DNA from 2 places in the Klebsiella sp. KE9456 genome. Region 2 is predicted to be linked to the other one. Evidence: predicted binding sites of a transcription regulator. Region 2 holds the regulator's gene; the other holds the start of a gene.

Region 1 (7,343 bases), on a different contig from region 2:
GGTTGATTTTGCCGTTGACACCTGGCGAAGGAATTCATATTATGCCGCCCGTCAACACGACACGCTTTACGTTACGGGGCTATAGCTCAGCTGGGAGAGCGCTTGCATGGCATGCAAGAGGTCAGCGGTTCGATCCCGCTTAGCTCCACCAAAACCTGCACCCATCAGGTTTGGTTCGTAAAGAGTTTCTTCGGGGCTATAGCTCAGCTGGGAGAGCGCTTGCATGGCATGCAAGAGGTCAGCGGTTCGATCCCGCTTAGCTCCACCAAATTTCAATTCTCCCGTGGTTTCCGCAAAATATTCCATAATAAATGAATACGCTAAGCTTAGCGCTTCATCGTTAACGCGCTTGCAACTTGACCTGGATGCGTCCCCCTACGATGACTCCTTTGCTAGTCGCTGCGTGATGCATCACCTCCATGAAATGCGCTCTTAAGAGGCGTCGTCCGTGCATTCAGATCTGCTCCGACAGTTTTGTCGCTCACCACGGTTACTGACTCATACCCGCTCCAGGGAAGGCATTCAGTGGACCCCCAATGCATCTCGAATGATTTTTTGTCCATAACAGGCATATCCCTTAGCGAAAGGTAATTTCAGATTTTTTCTCGATTTAATATCTTGCCTGCCATTATTAAGCAGCATAATATTTGTTCATATAGATGTTATGCTGAGCGAGTTAATAACAACAATAATGATTAACTATTCTGCTGTTAAAATTAAAAGAACTCTGCTGGCGTTATTGATCTGTTTTATTACTATCCCTCTTTCCAGATTTATTTCCCCACAAATTTTCCTTGGTGAGAATCAACTCTATCTGGTGTGGTTACCGTTGAGCGCCATGTATTCACTCCTTTTTATATTTGGTCGGTATGCTGTTGTACCATTGATTATCACGTTTGCAATCGATAATACCCTGATTGTCGGTCTGGCGTTACCGCAGGCGATGATTTTGTTGTTTTGCCAGCTCATCCCGGTTCTTGTTTCCTGCGCGATTATTCGCTTTCAGTCTGGAAGACGCTGGCGCAGCGGCCTGAGGGGGAAGCATTGGGGCATGCGGATTTTTTGGGCCGGTTTCTTCGCCCCGCTGTTGTTGAAAGGTAGCATGTATGTGGTGGGGCAATTTTTCTCGTTTCCAGTGGCAATGTCTGGTTATTTCGGCCATATATCGATAATCTACACAATTATCGATATACAAAGTCTGATTAGTGCGGGATTAATTTTTACGGCGCTGTTCTATTATCCATTGCGGATGATTATCAGTCCGCGATATGCACGTGTATTTTGGCGCAATCATTGCCAGCCGTGTCTGGCGTATGGGCATAGAATATTTACGTTGTACTGGTTTATTGCCCTGGTCACCATATTATTTGTGCTTTGTACGCCTTATATTTCTGATTTGATTGGAGGTTATTTAGTTCCTCTTGTTTTTATTTTGTACTTCGTAGGTATTGGGCGTCTGGGACAGACGCTGATTCGCATTTTATGGTCCATATCAGCATTTTTACTCGTTGTTTATCATCCGAATTTTTTACATGGGGTAAGCATTGAGTATTCACTAGCATTTGTTCTTTCCGTGTTAATTTCGTTTACTGTCTGTTTGTTTTATATGGCAGATATCTATGCACGTAGCGAGAGGATGAGGATTAGATGGCGTGAGCAGGCTGGGGAAACCTCTCGCGTAGGGGCATTGAATATGGGGCAGGGACAAATTCCCGAGCGCTCAAGCGAACAGCTTCATCTGCTCAGACAGGTTGAACACGCCATTAATAAAGGCTCGTTGCTGCTATATGCTCAGCCTATTCAGAATGCAACTGGAGAAGGTTATTACGAGATACTCTGTCGGATGCGCTGCGGTAACGCCATCATCATGCCGCAGCAGTTTATTCCACTGGTTAGCCGGTTCAACCTGAGCCAGCGTTTTGATATGCAGGTGCTGGAAGCGTTATGCCGCGTCCTGCATCACTATCCGGGTAAGCATTTTTCGGTCAACCTGCTGCCTCACACATTGATGCAACAAGATAGCGCGGCGCAAATTATCATGCTGTTTAAACGTTACAACCTGGCGCCGGGGACGATAACCATTGAGGTGACCGAAGAGCAGGTATTTTCTGATATTGAAATCAGTATGTATAACATCCAACAGTTACGAAATTTCGGCTGCAGTATCGCTATTGATGACTTTGGCACCGGCTACGCCAACTATGAGCGCCTGAAAAATTTACAGGCTGATATTGTAAAAATAGACGGTTGCTTTGTGCGTGATATCGCAACCGATCCGCTAGATGTCATTATGGTTAAATCCATTATTGAAATGGCGAAGGCTAAAAATATGAAGGTGGTTGCGGAGTATGTCGAAACCCAGGAGCAGAGAACCCGGCTTTTGCAATTAGGCGTCGATTATTTACAGGGATATCTGATTGGTAAACCGCAACCCTTGAGTGAATTGCGGGTATGAAAAAGCCGGGGCTTGCCCGGCTTCGCAATACAGGTTGCTAATTACAGCACCAGGGCGGCGATAGACGCAGAGAGCACGCTCACCAGCGTCGAACCATAGACCAGTTTCAGGCCGAAACGGGAAACCACGTTACCTTGTTCCTCGTTCAATCCTTTAATCGCCCCCGCGATAATGCCGATAGAGGAGAAGTTGGCGAAGGAGACCAGGAAGATAGAAAGGATGCCTTCCGCACGTGGAGAGAGCGTAGCGGCAATTTTCTGCAGATCCATCATCGCGACGAATTCGTTAGAAACCAGTTTGGTTGCCATAATACTCCCTACCTGCAGCGCTTCGCCCGCAGGTACGCCCATTACCCATGCGATCGGATAGAAGATGTAGCCAAGGATCCCCTGGAAGGAGATACTGTAGCCGAACCAGCCGGTCACGGTGGCGAACAGGGCGTTCAGCGCAGCAATCAGCGCGATGAAACCGATCAACATTGCAGCGACGATAATCGCCACTTTAAAACCCGCCAGGATGTACTCGCCCAGCATTTCGAAGAAACTTTGTCCTTCATGGAGATTGGACATCTGCAGGTTTTCTTCACTTTCGTCCACGCGATACGGGTTAATGAGCGACAGAACGATGAAAGTACTGAACATGTTGAGCACCAGCGCCGCCACAACGTATTTCGGCTGCAGCATGGTCATGTACGCGCCCACGATAGACATAGAGACGGTCGACATCGCTGTCGCTGCCATTGTGTACATGCGGTTGCGGGACATTTTCCCAAGAATATCTTTATAGGCGATGAAGTTTTCCGACTGGCCCAGAATCAGCGAGCTGACCGCATTGAAGGATTCCAGTTTACCCATGCCGTTGATTTTGGACAGTACGGTGCCAATTGCGCGAATGATAATCGGCAGGACACGAATATGTTGCAAAATACCGATCAGCGCGGAGATGAAAACGATGGGGCACAACACTTTCAGGAAGAAGAAAGCCAGGCCTTTATCGTTCATGCTGCCGAAGACGAAGTTTGTCCCTTCGTTGGCAAAACCGAGGAGTTTTTCAAACATCCCGGCGAAGCCTTGTACAAAACCCAGACCAATATCAGAGTTCAGGAAGAACCAGGCCAGTAACACTTCAATGACAAGCAGTTGAATGACGTAACGTACACGAATCTGATTACGGTTGTGGCTGACCAACAGGGCCAGAATGGCAACCACTACGATCGCGAGAATAAAATGCAGGACGCGGTCCATATTTGCTCCAAACATGAGGCAGGTTAAATTTCTGTGCACATTTTATGTAACAGTTTAAAAGAAAACGAGATGCAGAGCACATTATTGCAAGGATATGTGAAGAAGGGAAAGAATAGTGATCGATCATTGATTTTTGTTATGTTGCGTAAAGGTTTTAAAAGTTGCACCGATGTACTATTCTGATGACGGTGAGATAAAGCAACGTTTATCAACCTCAGTTTTCCGTTATTGGCCCGCTATTGCTCCCCCCTATCACAGTAATCATTATCACCTTTACAAATGAACTTGATAATCATTCGCACTTTGATAGCATGAAACATAGCAAAGGCTATATTTTCAGAGGCAGAAAATGACAAGCAGTCGCGTTGAGAATAGCAGTGGTCGCGCAGCGCGCAAGATTAAGCTCGCCCTGATGGGGCCTGCGTTCATTGCTGCCATTGGCTATATCGATCCGGGTAATTTCGCCACCAATATCCAGGCCGGGGCCAGCTTTGGTTATCAACTTCTGTGGGTTGTGGTCTGGGCGAATCTGATGGCGATGCTGATTCAGGTCATGTCGGCAAAGCTGGGTATTGCCACCGGTAAAAATCTGGCGGAGCAAATTCGTGATCACTATCCGCGTCCGGTGGTGTGGTTTTACTGGGTGCAGGCGGAAATCATCGCCATGGCCACCGACCTTGCTGAGTTTGTCGGTGCGGCCATTGGATTTAAGATGGTGTTCGGCGTGTCATTACTTCAGGGTGCCGTATTGACAGGGATTGCGACCTTCCTGATTCTGATGTTACAGCGTCGTGGTCAAAAACCGCTGGAAAAAGTGATCGGCGGACTGCTGCTGTTTGTCGCCGCGGCATATGTGGTCGAACTCATCTTCTCTCAACCGGCGATGGCGCCGCTGGCGAAGGGGATGCTTATTCCGTCGCTGCCGACCCAGGAAGCGGTTTTTCTTGCCGCCGGGGTGTTGGGGGCGACGATCATGCCGCATGTTATCTACCTGCATTCTTCGCTAACTCAGGATTTGCGCGGCGGGACGCGTAAAGAACGCTACAACGCCACGCGCTGGGATGTGGCGGTTGCCATGACTATCGCTGGTTTTGTTAACCTGGCGATGATGGCGACCGCTGCCGCGGCCTTTCATTTCAGCGGCCACAGCGGTATTGCCGACCTCGATCAGGCTTACCTGACTCTGGAACCTTTGTTGAGTCAGGCGGCGGCGACCATCTTTGGCCTTAGTCTGATGGCCGCCGGTTTGTCGTCCACTGTGGTGGGGACGCTGGCGGGGCAGGTGGTCATGCAAGGTTTTATCCGCTTCCATATACCACTCTGGTTTCGCCGGACGGTGACGATGCTGCCGTCATTTATTGTCATCCTGATGGGACTGGATCCGACACGCATTCTGGTTATGAGCCAGGTATTACTGAGTTTCGGTATCGCTCTGGCGCTGGTGCCGCTGCTTATCTTCACCAGCAATTCGCAACTGATGGGCGACTTAGTTAATGCCCGTTGGCTGAAACTGCTGGGATGGACGATCGTCGCGATCGTGGTGGTGCTCAACGGTTGGCTGATTGTCGGCACGATATCTGGTTAGTCTTGACATCCTCCCCGCCCTAAAGGGCGAGGATTCCTACAGCGTTCAGACCGTAGCCTGACTCGCCTCGGTGGGTTCCTGCTTCAACGGGCGGTCTGACTGCACCCTCCCTCCACAGGCAAGCACGGCATGTCCAGCCGCTAAGATGTTACGTGCCCCATTGATATCGGCATTTTCGATATATCCGCATTCAAGGCACTCAAATTTACTTTGTGACTGGCGATTTTCTTTCGCTGTATGACCACAGCAGGCACACCGCTGACTGGTATATGCCGGAGGGACTGCCAACACCTGACCGCCGCGCCAAAGCTGCTTGTATTCAAGTTGACGGCGCATTTCGTACCAGCCCTGATCCAGTATCGAACGGTTCAAATCTGATTTGGCTTTGACGTTTCGCCCGTGCTGTTCTGACGTACCTTTTGCCGATTTCGACATGTTACTGACCTTCAAGTCCTCAATGACGATCATTGCGTGGTTTTTGCTGATTTCAGTGGTGACTTTGTGAAGGTAGTTCCGCCGGATATTGGCAATGTGCGAATGAAAACGCTGGATTTTTCGCTTCTGTTTCTGCCAGTTTGCGCTGAACTTTTCTTTGCGGCTTAATTGTCGCTGGAGCATTGCCAGCTTACGCTGGCTTGCTTTAAAGCTGTTGACGGGCTGATATACCGTGCCATCTGAAAGTGTGGCGAGTTTTGTGACTCCGGCATCCAGTCCGACCATTGACTCTGCGTTGTGAACCGGATCAGCCACTTCGTATTCTGTCTGGATACTGACGTACCATTTGCCGCATGACTGGCTGACCGTGACGTTTTTCACTTCGCCAATGACTTCACGGCTGTTGCGATAGCGTATCCACCCTAACTTTGGCAACGATATTCGATTGTTGGGCTGATCGAGCTTCACGCCCTGCGGGTAGCGGAATGCGTCATTTTGACCCCGTTTTTTGAAGCGGGGGAAAGCAGCCCGTTTCTGAAAGAAATTTTTGTAGGCTCGCTCAAGGTCTTTCAGTGATTGCTGTAACGGCTGTGATGGGGCTTTTTTCAGCCATTGTGTCTCTGTGTCAGATTTCCACTCAATGAGCCATGAAGCCATCTTTGTATAGGGAATGTATTTGTTCCCTGCTTCGTGATTCTCATTCTGAAGTGCTAACGCCCGATTGAAAACAAAACGACAAGCCCCAGCGAAGCGCAACATATCACGCTCCTGCTGACCATTTGGTCTTAACTGGAATTTAAAAGCTTGTAGGCGTTTCATTTCACCTATTATACTTTGGTCTATGAAAAATGAAACCGATATTCGCCGTGGCAGACATTGTGTATTCCTGATGCATGTTCATTTGGTCTTTGTCACAAAATACAGGCGAAAAATATTTGATCAGGATGCGATTGAAAAACTGCGTAGCTACTTTGCCAGCGTCTGTGCTGATTTTGATGTTGAGTTGGTTGAGATGGACGGAGAATGCGATCACGTGCATTTACTGATCAACTACCCGCCAAAGATCGCAGTATCAAATCTGGTTAACAGCCTCAAAGGAGTTTCGAGTCGATTGCTTCGACGGGATCGTCCTGACATTGCGCAGCGTTATTACTACAAAGGGGTTCTTTGGACACCAAGTTATTTCGCAGGGAGTTGTGGTGGTGCACCAATATCCATTATTCGCCAGTACATTGAGCAACAGGAAACACCTGGCTAGTTTAAAAACCACGCCTTATATCCCCGCCCTGAAGGATGGGGTTTTACGGCGCTACAGATAAAATATAGAGTGGGGAACCATCTGGTTCCCCTCTGAGTGCTGACATACCTCAGACGTAAGAAAGATGGCAGAGGATGCCTTTGCGATTAAGGATGCCAGCGATCCCCTGGCCCATCTTCCCAGCCGCCGTGTCGGTTATGGCGATCGTTCCAGCCTTCACGATATCCACGCTCGTAAGCCGCGCGTTTATCCCAGCCACGATGCCAGCCATTGTCGTGGCGATACCAGCGGTTATTGCGCCATTCATAGTGTCTGCGCCAGTAATCTCGGTCACGCCAGCCGTGGCCGTCCCAGTAATGGCCATAA
Region 2 (7,343 bases):
GATCGCGACCGCCAGATAGTGGTTCGGGTTCATCAGCCCAGCCGGAGTCACGATGCCGTGGCGGTCATAGTCCGGGTCGTTGGCGAACGCCAGATCGAACTTATCACGCAGCGCCAGCAGACCCGCCATCGCGCACTCGGAGGAACAGTCCATACGGATTGCGCCGTCTTTGTCGAGATGCATAAAGCGGAACGTCTGATCAACGTGATCGTTAACGATAGTCAGGTTCAGGTTGTAGTGCTTAGCAATACGCTTCCAGTATTCGATACCGGAACCGCCCAGCGGATCAACGCCCAGCGTCAGGCCCGCTTTCTGAATCGCCGCCATATCGACGATATCCGCCAGCCCTTCGATAAACGGCTGCACCAGATCCTGCTCTTTCACATGTCCGGAGGCCAGTGCGGCATCCAGGGAAATGCGCTTCACGCCCTGCAAACCTGCAGCAAGCAGTTCGTTGGCCCGGTTTTCTACCACTTTAGTGACGTTGGTATCTGCCGGGCCGCCATTTGGCGGATTGTATTTGATACCGCCGTCTTCCGGCGGGTTATGAGAGGGAGTAATGACAATCCCGTCAGCCTGTGGCCCGCCGTTTTCATTATGCACCAGAATCGCATTCGAAATCGCTGGTGTCGGAGTAAAACCGTTGTTTTCCTGCACGATGACATCAACACCGTTTGCCGCCAGCACTTCTAGTACGGAAATGAAAGCCGGTTCGGATAATGCGTGGGTGTCCTTCCCGACGTAGCATGGGCCGGTGATCCCGTTCTTCGCGCGGTCTTCGGCAATTGCCTGCGCAATCGCCAGAATATGCTGCTCGTTGAAGTTGTGGCGCGCCGCGCTGCCGCGGTGACCGGAGGTACCAAACTTCACTGCATGTTCCGCGTTGCCTACATCCGGCTTCAGCACATAGTACTGGGCAGTCAGTTGGGCGACGTTAATCAAATCACTCTGTTGCGCAGGTTGACCTGCGCGCTTATCGATTGCCATTGCCTGATCCTTCTGGTGCAAAAGTTAAACAACTAGATCGTACCGCAAACCTTTTCGATCAATTCCGCGGGGAACTGCATTGATTGCATGATATGTTCGATCATGCTGCATTTGCGACCGGTATTGGTATTTGTAATCACCCACCATGGCGTACCCGGAACCTGCTTAGGTTTCGTCTGATTACCGTTTTTCTGTAGCGTCTTCTCATCTTCCGCAAAATAGACGCGGGTACGCCCGTGCAAAGACTCGGTGGCCTCCGCAAACCCTTTGCTGTCTAAAGAATAGAGGGTGGTCAGAATCAGCATGAAACGGTTTACCGCACGCTTTTGTTCAGCGTACTCATCAGACAACAGCAGTTCGCGCATCGCGCGGACTTTATCTTTCAGAGGATTAACGGGTTTCACTTCAACGACAGGCGCTGGCGCGGGAGCCGGAGTAGCTTTCGCTACCGGTGCAGCGGACTGAGGAACGGCGGAAAACTTCAACATGCGCCGTAAAATGTCGGATGCGCTCTCGCCAATATGCTTGGTGTGGCTGGCAATATAGCTATAGAGTTCATCATCAACTTCGATTGTTTTCATCTTAATCCAGTGCGATATCTTTTTCTGAATACAAGTTGTCGGGATTATAGGGGCAAATCCCAACCGCGGATAGCGTCAAACCAGGATGGCGGCAAAACTCGGAAATCTTCCGGTTCTTGCAGCCGAATGGCAGAATGTCCAACATAATACCCTAACCCGACGGAGCGAAAAAAAGAACTTTGCCATGAAATTAAATAGCCGAATACAATCTGCACAGAATCCGCATAATCATCCCCCTGTCGTCCTGGTCCACGGCCTTTTTGGCAGCCTGGATAACCTTGGGATCCTCGCCCGCGATCTGGTCGCCGATCACGATATTTTGCAGGTTGATATGCGAAACCACGGCCTTTCGCCGCGCGCGCCGGAAATGACCTATGCCGCGATGGCGCAGGATCTGCTGGATACCCTCAATGAATGTCAGATAGAAAAAGCGGTCTTTATTGGCCATTCTATGGGCGGCAAGGCGGTCATGGCGCTAAGCGCGCTGGCTCCTGAACGCATTGCAGGTCTGGTGATCATTGATATCGCCCCCGTGAATTATCACGTCCGCCGTCATGATGAAATCTTCGCCGCCATCAATGCCGTAACCGATGCCGGCGCGAGTACTCGCCAACAGGCAGCAGTGATTATGCGCGAGCACCTTCACGAAGAAGGGGTGATTCAGTTTCTGCTGAAGTCTTTTGTCGATAGCCAGTGGCGTTTTAACGTACCGGCTCTGTGGGAGCAGTATGACAATATCGTCGGCTGGCAAACTATCCCGGCCTGGCCTCACCCGGCGCTGTTTATCCCCGGTGGCAACTCCCCTTACGTGACCGATGCTTACCGCGATGCCCTGCTGGCGCAATTTCCCCAGGCCCGGGCGCACGTCATTGCCGGTGCCGGGCATTGGGTGCATGCCGAAAAGCCGGAGGCCGTGATACGGGCAATTCGCCGATATTTGCTCACCCTCGGCGCATAACTGGCTAAAATCTGCCCGACCGCGCGGCAGAATGTCTGCGGTCGTTGGCGCATCGCATTGCCTGATGTATGATGGCGCGCTATCTGCGTCGGCTATACCCGACAGCTTGTTTCCCCCGAAGTCACTCTGAATCATGGCAAAAGAACAAACGGACCGTACGACATTAGATTTGTTCGCAACTGAGCGTCGGCCGGGTAGACCGAAAACCAATCCGCTTTCACGCGATGAACAACTGCGCATCAATAAACGCAATCAGCTTAAACGCGATAAAGTTCGCGGATTGAAGCGCGTTGAGTTAAAACTGAATGCCGATATCGTCGATGAGCTGAATGAGCTGGCCGAAGCCCGTCGTATGACCCGCAGCGATCTGATAGAAGAGATACTGATGAACCAACTGGCGGCCATGCGCAGCCACGATAACGCCTGAAACCTTCAAAAAATAACCTTTCATGTAGCAGAGTGTGCAGTTGGGCGCGATTGCTGTTTCCGCGCCCTTCTCAGTTCTGCTATGATTGCCCTTATCTGCAGGCATTAAGCCATTACCACATCATTAAGTTTCAAGAGGTTATTTTACTCATGGCTATCATCGGCATCTTTTTTGGCAGCGACACCGGCAACACCGAAAATATTGCAAAAATGATTCAAAAGCAGCTTGGTAAAGATGTTGCTGAAGTCCACGACATTGCCAAAAGCAGCAAAGAAGATCTGGAAGGCCACGACATTCTGCTGCTCGGCATCCCGACCTGGTATTACGGTGAAGCCCAATGCGACTGGGATGATTTTTTCCCTACGCTGGAAGAGATAGATTTCAATGGCAAGCTGGTCGCGCTCTTTGGCTGCGGCGATCAGGAAGACTACGCAGAATATTTTTGTGACGCGCTGGGGACTATCCGCGATATCATTGAGCCTCGCGGCGCGACTATCGTGGGTCACTGGCCGACAGCTGGCTACCATTTTGAAGCGTCTAAAGGCCTGGTCGATGATGACCACTTCGTCGGCCTGGCTATCGACGAAGACCGTCAGCCGGAACTGACTAATGAACGTGTCGACAAATGGGTAAAACAGATTTCTGAAGAACTGCATCTTGAAGAAATCAAGAATGCCTGAGTCTGTACCCGTCATACGGTCTGTTGCATCTGCGTTGACAATACTCGCTCATCCCCGGGCCTTGCCCTGCGAGGCCAGCGCAAGCGCTGTTCAAAACGGTTAACCGTTTTGTCCTGCAACTTGAATTAGTGAGGGGATAAACAACATAATCGACAGATTTTTTTGCATTAATAGACAAAAGCAATCAAAGATATAGCTACAAGTTTTTAACTTTTAATCACATATCTGTACAATGTCCTCTGATTTAACGAGGTCACGTAAAGTGCTTTTGCAGCGAATGCCTCGTTTTTGACAGTATACAAGGCCCGATGCTTGCGGTTTTCATTTCGCCATGGCAGTTCTATAATGATACGCATTACATCGGGTTATTCTCTGTATTACTTCCGCTCATGGAAGTAGATCGTTTAGCAACAGGACAGATTCCGCATGACTGACAACAATACCGCATTAAAGAAAGCTGGCCTGAAAGTGACCCTTCCGAGATTAAAAATCCTGGAAGTCCTGCAGGAACCGGATAACCATCATGTCAGCGCGGAAGACTTATATAAACGCCTGATTGATATGGGGGAAGAAATTGGTCTGGCAACCGTTTATCGCGTACTGAACCAGTTTGACGATGCTGGCATCGTTACCCGCCATAATTTCGAAGGCGGTAAATCCGTTTTTGAACTGACGCAGCAACATCACCACGATCACCTGATTTGCCTCGATTGCGGCAAAGTGATCGAATTTAGTGATGATTCCATTGAAGCGCGCCAGCGTGAAATTGCCGCCAAACACGGTATTCGTCTGACTAACCACAGCCTGTACCTGTACGGCCACTGTGCGGAAGGCGATTGCCGCGAAGATGAGCACGCTCACGACACCAAGTAATATGTCGCACTGAAAAGCCAGCCGCATCAGGCTGGCTTTTTTATCTGTTGAACTCGCCCACGCGCTCCCCGCCATCCCTGTGCTAATCTCATGTAAGTTCTGTCTGACCTCTTCCGGAGAATCGAAATGGAGCTTCGCCAGCTACGCTACTTTGTCCGTATTGTGGAAACCGGGAGTATGGGCAGTGCGGCGCTCGATCTTAATATCGGCGTCTCGGCACTCAGCCAGCAGATGACGCGGCTGGAAAACGAACTTGCCATTCGCCTGTTGCAACGCACTTCTCGCGGCGTAACGCCCACCAGTGCCGGACTGGCCTTTTATTCCCAGGCTCAGCTGGCGCTGCGTCATGCTGACGATGCTATTCTCGCCGCGCGGGAAGCGCGTCTCTCAGGACACGTCAGCGTCGGCATGGCCCCCAGCACCGCCTCTGTCCTCGGCATACCTTTTATCCATGCGATGCGGGAAAACTATGCGGATGTGCGTCTGCATCTGGTGGAAAGCCTTTCCGGTAATCTGGAACGGATGATCAATACCCGGCAGATTGATTTAGCCGTGGTGTTCCAGAAAGAGAAAATGCTGCGCTGGAGCGCCAGGCCGATTCTTGAAGAGCGACTGTTTCTGATTGGCGCACACGCTCTGCTGGCTGAAATTTCTGATGAGATCATCACCCCAGCAGAGTTGACCAGTATTCCCCTGATTATGCCCAGTCCCGGTCATGGTCTGCGTGGCAGACTGGAAGCAATTTGTCAGGAAAATGCGTTTCAGGTTGAAATTACAGCAGAAATTGACGGCCTGACCTTGTTGATGCACGCCGTTCGTAGTGGGCTCGGCGCCACGCTACAGCCAGGCGCCGCAATTTCTCATCTTGATAAAGAGGCGCTCAGAGTGATCGGCATCCACAATCCGATACTGAGTCGCCCCAACTTTTTGGTCAGCCTTTCTGATGATGAGCTTACCCCTGCGGGCCTCGCCGCCCGCGTCGTGCTGACGAAGGTCATGCGTCACCTGGTAGATACAGGCGGTTGGCCTGGAGCAACACTTTACGCTAACTAAAGAACTCTTTAGCAGAGCCTCATAGCGCCCACACAACTTATACGTATACATTTTAATTACAAATTTAACAATCAGTTAAATAGTAATGGAGTATACGATGATTGATGTCCTGGTGATTGGCGGAGGCAACGCCGCATTATGTGCCGCCTTGACCGCCCGTGAGAGCGGAGCCTCCGTGCTGCTGCTTGAAGCGGCCCCCCGGGAGTGGCGCGGCGGAAATTCGCAACACACCCGCAACTTACGCTGCATGCACGATGCGCCGCAGGATGTGCTGGTCGAGAGCTATCCCGAAGAGGAGTTCTGGCAGGATCTCCGCCGCGTTACCGAAGGGAATACCGACGAAGCGCTGGCGCGACTGGTGATCCGTACCTCTTCACAATGTCGCGACTGGATGCGCCAGCACGGCGTTAACTTTCAGCCCCCTCTTTCCGGCGCGCTACATGTAGCACGTACCAATGCCTTCTTTATGGGCGGCGGGAAAGCTCTCGTCAATGCCTATTATCGCAGTGCAGAAAAGCTGGGGGTGCAAATTCGCTACAACATGCCAGTGCAGGCGCTTGAACTGCATAACGGCGAGTTCGTGGCGGCACTGGCGGGAGAGGAACGCATTGAAGCTAAAGCCTGTGTCCTCGCCGCCGGAGGATTTGAATCTAACCGCGAATGGCTGCGGGAAGCGTGGGGTGAAAACGAACGCGGCGAGTGGCCAGCGGATAATTTTCTCATTCGCGGCACCCGCTTTAACCAGGGCGTCCTGCTCAAATTTATGATGGATGCCGGGGCGGACATTATCGGCGATCCCTCCCAGTCACATTGCGTGGCGATCGATGCCAGAGCGCCGCTGTATGACGGCGGGATTTGTACCCGCGTGGACTGCGTATCGCTGGGCGTGGTGGTCAACCGTGACGCTGAGCGTTTTTATGATGAAGGGGAAGATTTCTGGCCAAAACGTTACGCCATCTGGGGGCGTCTGGTCGCCCACCAGCCGGGGCAAATTGGCTATTCCATTATCGACAGCAAAGCGATCGGCCACTTTATGCCGCCGGTCTTCCCCGGCGCGCAGGCCAATACGCTGGCGGAACTGGCGCGCCAGTTAGGGCTGGATGGCGAACGCTTAACCCACACCGTAACGCAATACAATAAAGCCTGCCAGCCCGGGCAATTCGACCATACCACGCTGGATAACTGCGCAACGAAGGCGCTGACGCCGCCAAAAACCCACTGGGCACGACCGCTCGACACGCCGCCTTACTATGGCTATGCCTTGCGACCAGGCATCACCTTCACCTATCTGGGACTGAAAGTGAACGCACGCGCCGCAGTGCACTTTGCCGGACAACCGAGCCGTAATCTGTTTGTCGCCGGCGAAATGATGGCGGGCAACGTGCTGGGCAAAGGCTATACCGCTGGCGTCGGCATGTCCATCGGCACCACCTTTGGTCGTATCGCCGGAAAAGAGGCCGCTCTGGCAGCACAGAAGGAGGCGCGTCATGAAGCAGCTTGAGAAGTTGATCATCGAAGCACACATTCTCACTGAGCCGGAAGCTGAAGTCGGGCGAGTGATGCAGGTGTGTAACGCCTGCCGCTACTGCGAAGGTTTTTGCGCTGTGTTCCCGGCGATGACCCAGCGCCTGGAATTCGGTAAAGCCGATATTAACTATCTGGCGAACCTGTGCCATAACTGCGGCGCTTGTCTGCACGCGTGTCAGTATGCGCCGCCTCATGAATTTGCGATTAACGTGCCGAAAGCGATGGCGGAAGTACGGCTTGAAACCTGGCAGCATTAC

The links. Region 2 encodes Fur, which represses iron uptake genes when iron is present. Its sites were predicted from a motif close to ATAATAATGAGAACNACTATCAA; they were not measured.
Region 1: a site for Fur is predicted at 3,985-4,007, ahead of ABK821_RS10170 (Nramp family divalent metal transporter). Genes of this name have one in related genera too.

The regions. Positions count from the first base shown of each region.
Region 1 is NZ_JBDYQK010000008.1:112,677-120,019, forward strand. It holds tRNA gene ABK821_RS10150 (tRNA-Ala) at 76-151, shown strand; tRNA gene ABK821_RS10155 (tRNA-Ala) at 193-268, shown strand; gene ABK821_RS10160 (EAL domain-containing protein) at 692-2,455, shown strand; gene ABK821_RS10165 (NupC/NupG family nucleoside CNT transporter) at 2,497-3,699, opposite strand; gene ABK821_RS10170 (Nramp family divalent metal transporter) at 4,049-5,284, shown strand; gene ABK821_RS10175 (transposase) at 5,330-6,538, opposite strand; gene tnpA (IS200/IS605 family transposase) at 6,561-6,977, shown strand; gene ABK821_RS10185 (DUF2502 domain-containing protein) at 7,124-7,343, opposite strand, start outside.
Region 2 is NZ_JBDYQK010000005.1:165,616-172,958, forward strand. It holds gene pgm (phosphoglucomutase (alpha-D-glucose-1,6-bisphosphate-dependent)) at 1-987, opposite strand, end outside; gene seqA (replication initiation negative regulator SeqA) at 1,020-1,568, opposite strand; gene ybfF (esterase) at 1,753-2,526, shown strand; gene ybfE (LexA regulated protein) at 2,660-2,953, shown strand; gene fldA (flavodoxin FldA) at 3,103-3,633, shown strand; gene fur (ferric iron uptake transcriptional regulator) at 4,060-4,506, shown strand; gene tcuR (tricarballylate utilization LysR family transcriptional regulator TcuR) at 4,633-5,559, shown strand; gene tcuA (FAD-dependent tricarballylate dehydrogenase TcuA) at 5,657-7,060, shown strand; gene tcuB (tricarballylate utilization 4Fe-4S protein TcuB) at 7,047-7,343, shown strand, end outside.